Regions from separate parts of the Micromonospora sp. NPDC005298 genome, predicted to be linked through region 2. Evidence: riboswitches for the same ligand, from Rfam matches in the RefSeq annotation. Region 2 holds a riboswitch; the other holds the start of a gene.
What was found. A riboswitch is a leader RNA that binds a small molecule or an ion and turns the genes downstream of it on or off. The one in region 2 is predicted to bind cobalamin.

Region 1: another riboswitch for cobalamin. It lies ahead of ABZS77_RS08245 (ribonucleoside-diphosphate reductase subunit alpha); the one in region 2 lies ahead of cobN (cobaltochelatase subunit CobN).

The regions. Positions count from the first base shown of each region.
Region 1 covers NZ_JBEXGP010000002.1:753,038-757,244, reverse strand. The annotation lists gene ABZS77_RS08255 (ROK family protein) at 1-748, opposite strand, end outside; gene ABZS77_RS08250 (MFS transporter) at 790-2,016, shown strand; cobalamin riboswitch at 2,090-2,307, shown strand; gene ABZS77_RS08245 (ribonucleoside-diphosphate reductase subunit alpha) at 2,501-4,207, shown strand, end outside.
Region 2 covers NZ_JBEXGP010000016.1:83,192-87,398, forward strand. The annotation lists gene ABZS77_RS21140 (hypothetical protein) at 1-640, opposite strand, end outside; gene ABZS77_RS21145 (RNA polymerase sigma factor) at 633-1,208, opposite strand; gene ABZS77_RS21150 (hypothetical protein) at 1,337-1,672, shown strand; cobalamin riboswitch at 1,918-2,047, shown strand; gene cobN (cobaltochelatase subunit CobN) at 2,346-4,207, shown strand, end outside.

The DNA.
Region 1 (4,207 bases), on a different contig from region 2:
CGTCGAGGTCCACGACGGTGTGGCCGAACTCGCCGGCGTTCGTGTGCGCGCCCCGGTGGGCCGCGCCACCCAGCCAGAAGCCGCCGCCGATGCCGGACTCGACCATGATCAGGGCCGCGTCGCCGAAGGTCCCGCCGTGCCGCCACGCCTCGGCCGTGACCCCCGCGGTGACGTCCTTGTCCAGGTGGACCGGCAGGCCCAGGTGCGCCTCGGCGAGCTCGCGCAGCGGTACGTCGTGCCAGTGCCGCAGACCGTGGGCGTCCCGGACCAGGCCGTTCTCGTGATCCAGCGGGCCGATCATGCCGATACCGACCCCGGTGAGCCGACCCCGCAGCTCGTGGCCTGCGGTGATCGCGTCGACGCCGGTGCGCAGGGCGTGCAGCAGATGGTCCGGGGTGAAGTCGCGGGGGAGCGGGCTGACCGCCGAGTGGTGCACCGCGCCGGCCAGGTCGACGAGCACCAGCCGCAGTGTGCGCCGGGCGACGTGCGCGCCGACGGCGTACCGGCTGTCGGGGACCAACTCGTAGATGACGGCGGGTTTGCCGATCCCCGGACGGCGGACGCCGGCGGACCGGATCAGGCCGTCGGCGGTCAGCCGGGCGATGACCTTGGAGACCGCCTGCGGGGTCAGGCCGGTCGCGGTGACGACGGTGGACCGCTCGAACGTCGGCAGGGTACGCCCCACCGCCATCACCAGCGCCTGGTTGTAGCCGCGCAGGAACGTCACGTCGGCTGTGGTGCGCGTCATCTCGACACCCTATTACGCAACGCTGTTGCTAAATTCTTCCGGTGGATGGACTGAGCAGAAATCGACGCCTCGCGGCGGTGGCCGCCCTGGCCCTGGGCGGGGTGGCGGTCGGCCTGACCGAGTTCGTGGCGATGGGCCTGCTGCCCGACATGGCGCGAGGCCTGCTCCCGCGGGAGTACGCGCTGTCGCCGTCCGACGCGGTCGCCCGGGCCGGCTGGATGATCACCGCGTACGCGCTCGGCGTGGTCGTGGGCGCTCCGCTGATCGCCGCGCTGAGCGCACGACTGCCCCGCAAGAAGCTGGTGCTCGGGCTGCTCGTCCTGTTCGCCGTCGGCACCGTCGCGTCGGCGACCGCTCCGACGTTCGACCTGGTGCTTGTCGCGCGGTTCGTCGCCGCGCTGCCGCACGGCGCGTACTTCGGGGCGGCGGGTCTGCTCGCGGCGGCCCTGCTGGGCCCCGGCAACGAGGCCCGTGGCTTCGCCGCCGTGCTCAGCGGGCTGACCGTGAGCAACGTGGTCGGCGTACCCCTGATCACCCGGCTCGGGCAGTCGGTCGGCTGGCGTACCGCGTACCTGGTCATCGCGGGGGTCTTCCTGCTCACCCTGCTCGCGGTCCTGGCGGTCGTCCCGGAGGTCGCCGCGGCCGTGGAGAGCTCGCCGGCCGCCGAGCTGCGGGCCCTGCGGACCCGGCAGGTGTGGCTCGTCGCGGCGACCGGGGCGGTCGGGTTCGCCGGCTTCTTCGCGGTCAACACGTACATCGCTCCGGTCACCACCGACGTCGCCGGCCTCGCCGCCGCGACGGTGCCGTGGGCGCTCGTCGCGGTGGGCCTGGGCATGACCGTCGGCAACGCGCTCGGCGGCTGGCTCGCGGACCGGGACCTGCGCCGCAGCATGATCGTCGGCTTCGTCGCGATGATCGTGAGCATCACCGTCTTCGGTCTCGTCGCGGCGAACCCCGTCGGCCTGTTCGTGGGGGCGTTCCTGGTCGGCGCGACGAGCCTGTACCTCGGGCCGGTCCTTCAGGCACGCCTCATCACCGTCGCCCCGGGCGCCCAGCTCATGGGCGCCGCCATGAACCAGTCGGCGATGAACATCGCGAACAGTCTCGGCGCGGCCCTGGGCAGTGTCGCCATCGCCGCCGGCTTCGGCTACCTCGCGCCGGCCTGGGTCGGTGTGCTCCTGGCCGTGCTCGGGTTGGGCCTGGCCGGTGTCAGCTTCACCGTCGAGCGCCGCTCGCGCACCCCCGAGCCGGTCCCCGTCGCAGGCTGAACCGCCCGTGACGGCCGTCACCGACACGCCCGACACCGAGATGTGGGGTGTGACAACTCTGCTGTCCCTATATATGGTGTCGAGCGCAGCTGGTTCGGCCGCTCATCCACAGTGGTCGAGGCAAGAGGGAACCCGGTGGGAATCCGGGACTGTCCCGCAGCGGTGAGTGGGAACGACCGCCGTCATCAGCACTGGGCCGCGACGCGGCCTGGGAAGCGACGGCCAGTAGGGGACCGGCGAGACCGGTCACGCCCGCGAGTCCGAAGACCTGCCAGCGCGCCGTACGCCCGCACCCGGGCGCACGGCGGTCCGAGGCCGCGTGGGACGGCCGACGCCACCTGACCCGCGCCGTGCCGGCGTGGTGTCCGCCGGTGTCTGCCCCCTCGCGTCCGGACCAACAGGTCTCGAACTCTCCGAGGAGCGAGTGGTGACAGTCACCGAGGTAGTCCCGTCCGCCGGCGACACGGCACCGCGCCGGACGCAGATGCGGGTCCGCAAGCGCGACGGCGCCACCGAACCGGTGGACGTCAACAGGATCGTCCGGGCGGTCGAGCGCTGGTCCGACGACCTCACCGACGTCGACCCGCTGCGGGTCGCGACCCGCACGATCAGCGGCCTGTACGACGGCGCGACCACCGCCGAACTGGACCGGCTGTCCATCCAGACCGCCGCCGAGATGATCGGCGAGGAGCCGCAGTACTCGCGCCTGGCCGCCCGACTGCTGTCCGGGTACGTCGACAAGGAGGTCCGCCGGCAGGGCGTCACCTCGTTCAGCGCGGCCATCCGCACCGGTCACGCCGAAGGACTGATCGGTGACGACACCGCCGCGTTCGTGGCCGCGCACGCAGCGACGCTCGACGCCGCCGTCGACCCGGACGGCGACCGGCGGTTCGAGTACTTCGGCCTGCGCACGGTGTACGACAGGTACCTGCTGCGGCACCCCAGCACCCGGCTGGTGCTGGAGACCCCGCAGTTCTGGCTGCTGCGGGTGGCCTGCGGCCTGTCCAGCACACCCGACGAGGCCGTCGACTTCTACCGGCTGATGTCCAGCCTGGCCTACCTGCCCAGCTCGCCGACGCTGTTCAACTCCGGCACCCGGCACACCCAGATGTCCTCCTGCTACCTGGTCGACTCGCCGCGCGACGAGTTGGACTCGATCTACCAGCGGTACGCCCAGGTCGCCAACCTGTCCAAGTTCGCCGGCGGCATCGGCATCGCGTACTCCCGGGTCCGGTCCCGGGGCGCGCTGATCCGCGGCACCAACGGCCAGTCCAACGGGATCGTGCCGTGGCTGCGGACCCTCGACGCGAGCGTCGCCGCCGTCAACCAGGGCGGCCGGCGCAAGGGCGCGGCCTGCGTCTACCTGGAGCCGTGGCACCCGGACATCGAGGAGTTCCTGCACCTGCGGGACAACACCGGCGAGGACGCCCGGCGCACCCACAACCTCAACCTGGCCAACTGGATCCCGGACGAGTTCATGCGCCGGGTCGAGGCCGACGGGATGTGGTCGCTCTTCGACCCGCACGAGGTGCCGGAGCTGCCCGACCTGTGGGGCGAGCGGTTCGACGCCGCGTACCGGGCCGCCGAGGCGCAGGGCCGCTTCGTGCGGCAGGTCCCGGCGCGGGAGCTGTACGCGACGATGATGCGCACCCTCGCCCAGACCGGCAACGGGTGGATGACCTTCAAGGACGCCGCGAACCGGCTGTGCAACCAGACCGCCGACGACGGCAACGTGGTGCACCTGTCCAACCTGTGCACCGAGATCATCGAGGTGTCCAGCGACGCCGAGACCGCCGTGTGCAACCTCGGCTCGGTCAACCTCGCCGCCCACCTCGCCGACGGTGACCTGGACTGGGAACGGCTGCGCGCCACCGTACGCACCGCCGTGACGTTCCTCGACCGGGTCATCGACATCAACTACTACCCGACCCCGCAGGCGGCGGCGAGCAACCCGCGCTGGCGCCCCGTCGGGCTCGGGCTGATGGGCCTTCAGGACGTGTTCTTCGCGCTGCGGCTGCCGTTCGACTCCCCGGCCGCGCGGGAACTGTCCACCCGGATCAGCGAAGAGCTGTACCTGACCGCGCTGGAGACCTCCGCCGACCTGGCCCGCCAGTTCGGCGCGCACCCGGCGTACGCGCAGACCCGCGCCGCGCGCGGCCAGCTCCAACCCGACCTGTGGGGCGTCGAGGGT
Region 2 (4,207 bases):
CGCCGTCCGCCTGCCAGATCAGGGTCGAGGCGGCCAGCCGGGCGGTCTCCCCGTGCACCTGACCGGACCGGTCCACGTAGGACAGCACGTGCGGGCCGCCGACCCAGACGGCGAAGTCCCCGTCGACCTGGACCCATTCCGCGTCCGGCCGGACGGTCTCCTTGTGGAAGGACAGGTTGAGGCGGCCGTCGAAGGCGTCGACGCGCAGCGCGCCGCCCCGGTAGAGCAGCGTCGCCACCCGGTGGGCGCCGGTGGCGTCCGGATCGGCGACCAGCACCCGCTCGGGCGGGCCCAGCTTCGCCGGTACGCGGATCGGAAAGCGCACCGCCCGTCGCGCCTCGTCCAGCGCGGACGTCCGCTGCGACGGCAACGGCGAGGGAGTGCCGGCGGGCCGACCCGACGACGGGGCGATGGTGACGCCCGCGAAGCGCAGCAGGCCGCCTACGGCGTCGGCGACGGCGGTACGTGTCGGCGGCAGCACCGCCACCAGCAGGGCGGCGAGTGCCGCGGCGGCGTACGCCCGCCACCGGCGTCGCGGGGGCGCGGCGAGGCGGGCGTGCACGCGTGCGGTCACCTCGGGCGGGTCGGTTGTCTCCAGCCAGGTGGAGAGGTCGCGGAGTTCCCTCTCGAGGTCACCCATGTCGGACCTCCTCGCGGTCCAGCAGGCCCCGCAGCTTCGCCAACGCCCGTGACGTCCGCGACTTCACCGTGCCCCGGGGCCAGCCCAACGCCCGCACGGTCTCCTCCTCGCTGAGATCGAGGAAGAACCGGCAGACGATCACCTCGCGGTCGCGTACCGGCAGTTGGCGCAGCGCCCGTACCAGCGCGGTGCGCCGCTCCCCGGCGAGGACCGCGTCGACCGCCCCGTCCTCGACGGCCTCCGACGCCGGACCGGCCGCCGCCGCCCGCAGGACGAGGCCGTCGCGGCGGCTGCGTGAGCGGTGCAGGTTGCGCGTCTCGTTGGCGACGATCGCCAGCAGCCAGGACCGGAAGGACGAGTCGCCGCGATAGCGGGAGAGTTTGCGGTACGCCTTCACGAACGCCTCCTGGACGATGTCCTCGGAGTCCGAACCCGCGCCGAGCAGCACCGCCGTCCGGTACGCGGACGCGGTGTGTCGGGCGACCAGGAGGTCGTACGCCTCCAGGTCACCGGCCCGGGCGCGGGTGACGAGCACGTGGTCGTCCAGGGGAACCTCCGGTTCGATCACCCTCATGACACCGCACGCGGATCGCGGGTTCCATCCGGTACGGGGTCAGCTTGCTCCCATCCGGCGTGCAGGGCTTTGCCAGGAACTGGTGCTGCACTGGGGGGAGCGTCGAGGAGAGGGGTGGGGCCATGGGCTGGTTCAGTCGGCGGGCACGGGGCGCCGAGGCGACCCCGACGAAGCTGGACCGGGAGGCGACCCGCGACGACCTCGCCGCGCTGGAGGCGTTCGTCGCCAGCCGGCGGGGGGTGGAGTTCTACCTGGAGCCGGAGACCACCGCCACCGACACGACAGTGGTGGCGATCGCCCACGACGGGGAGTGGATCCGCCGCCGCACCGGCACGCCACGGGCGGCGGGCGCCATCGCCCGCAAGCACGCGGTGCCGCTGTACGAGGCGGGACGCACCGGCTACCCCGAGCGGATGCGGGTGTGGAGTCGGGCACACCCGGAGCGCCACGCCCGCTGAGCGGGCCGCCGTCGGCGAAGGCCCCGCCGGGCCGCGCGGCGCGCCGCGTGCTGTGCCGCCGTGCCGGGCGCCGGGTGCCGGGTGCCACCGCGCCGTGCGTCACGCACCACGCGTCCCGGCGTGCTGAACCGTTCACGACATCGCCGCAGGACCGCGCGAGTCGGACTGACCCACGGCTCGTGGCCTGCAGGGTGCGTTGACCGGCGGCGCGGCGGTGTGGCAGCATTCGCGGCCTGACGGCAGTGAAGGAAGTCGGTGCGAATCCGACGCGGTCCCGCCACTGTCACCGGGGAGCGATCCCCCCTCGTGAGTCACGGCCGTGTGTCTGCGGTTGGAAGGCCGGGGGAGAGCGTCGATCCGGAAGCCAGGATACTTCGGCCGTCGGATGTACCCCAGGGCGTGGACACCCGAGGAGGACCCGATGACGCAGGACGTCTCTGTCACCGACGCACACCGTCGTGACCCGAGCGGCGACCGTTCCGCCGCACCCGCACCCGCACACGTACCCGCGCGCGCTCGCGCCGTTCGTCGCTGAGTTCCGTACCGCGTCGCCCGTCGGCGCCGGCCCCGCGCCGGTGAGCCGGCCGGATCGCGGTACCCGCCGAACCCGCGCCCACCCACGTCGCCAGGCCGCTTCCTGCGAGCGTGTCGACGTTACTGTCCGGAGCCTGCCGTGCGCACCCTGCTGCTCTCCACCGCCGACACCGACCTCCTGGCCGCCCGCGCCAGCGACGCCGACTACCGCCTCGCCAACCCGGCCCGGCTCACGGCCGACGAGGTGCCCGCCCTGCTCGACGGGGTCGACCTGGCCGTCGTACGCCTCCTCGGTGGCCGGCAGGCGTGGCCCGACGGCCTCGCCGCGGTGCTCGCCAGCGGACTGCCCACTGTCGTGCTCGGCGGCGAGGCGGTGCCCGACGCGGAGCTGATGGCCCTGTCCACAGTGCCGTCCGGGGTGGCCACACACGCCCTGGCGTACCTGGTCGAGGGTGGGCCGGACAACCTCGGGCAGCTGGCCCGGTTCCTGTCCGACACGGTGCTGCTCACCGGTCGGGGTTTCGCCCCGCCCGCCCGCACCCCCGCGTACGGCGTGCACGGCGCGCACCTGGCCGACCCGTACCGGCCCACGGTGGGGATCGTCTTCTACCGGGCACACGCGCTGGCCGGCAACACCGGATTCGTCGACGTGCTGGTCGAGGCGGTGCGGGCGGCCGGCGGCAACCCCCTGCCGATCTTCTGCGGCTCGCTGCGCGGGCTGACCGCGAGCGCCGGCCCGCTCGCGCTGTTCGCCCGCTGCGACGCGCTGCTGGTCACTGTCCTCGCGGCCGGTGGCACGGTCGCCGCCGAGGCCTCCGGCGGCGGTGCCGAGGACGCCTGGGACGTCGGCGCCCTCGCCGCCCTGGACGTGCCGATCATCCAGGCGCTCTGCCTCACCAGCACCCGCGAGCAGTGGGCCGACAGCGCCGCCGGACTGTCCCCGTTGGACGCCGCCATGCAGGTGGCCATCCCCGAGTTCGACGGCCGGATCGTCACCGTGCCGTTCTCGTTCAAGCAGATCGATGCCGACGGGCTCTCCGTCTACGCCGCCGATCCCGAGCGGGCCGCCCGGGTCGCCGGGATCGCGGTACGCCACGCCCGGCTGCGGTACGTGCCCAACGGCGACAAGCGGATCGCCGTGGTGCTGAGCTCGTACCCCACCAGGCACTCCCGGGTCGGCAACGCCGTCGGGCTGGACACCCCCGTCTCGGCGGTACGGCTGCTCGCCGCGCTGGCCGAAGCCGGCTACCACCTGGGCGACGCGCCCCTGCCCGACGACGGCGACGCGCTGATCCACGCGCTGATCGCCGCGGGCGGGCACGACGTGGAATGGCTCACCCCCGAGCAGTTGGCCGCCGTCGAGGCCCGGATACCCGCGCAGACGTACCGGCGGTGGTTCGATGAGATCCCGGCCGGACTGCGCGACCGGATGCGGGAACACTGGGGGGAGCCGCCCGGCGAGCTGTACACCGACGGCGGCGACATCGTCCTCGCCGGGCTGCGCTTCGGCAACGTGGTGCTGCTCATCCAGCCGCCGCGCGGCTTCGGTGAGAACCCGATCGCCATCTACCACGACCCGGACCTGCCGCCGAGTCACCACTACCTGGCCGCGTACCGCTGGCTTGCCGCCCCGGTCACCGACGGCGGCTTCGGCGCGGACGCCGTGGTGCACCTGGGCAAACACGGCACCCTGGAATGGCTGCCCGGCAAGGGGCTGGGCCTGGCCGCCGACTGCGGGCCCGACGCGGTCCTGGCGGATCTGCCGCTGGTCTACCCGTTCATCGTCAACGACCCCGGCGAGGGCACCCAGGCCAAACGCCGGGCGCACGCCGTGGTCATCGACCACCTGGTGCCGCCGATGGCCCGCGCCGAGACCTACGGCGACCTGGCCAAACTGGAGCAGCTGCTCGACGAGTACGCGACGGTGCAGGCGCTCGACCCGGCCAAGGTGCCCACCGTGCGGGCGCAGATCTGGGACCTCGTACGCGCCGCCGAACTGCA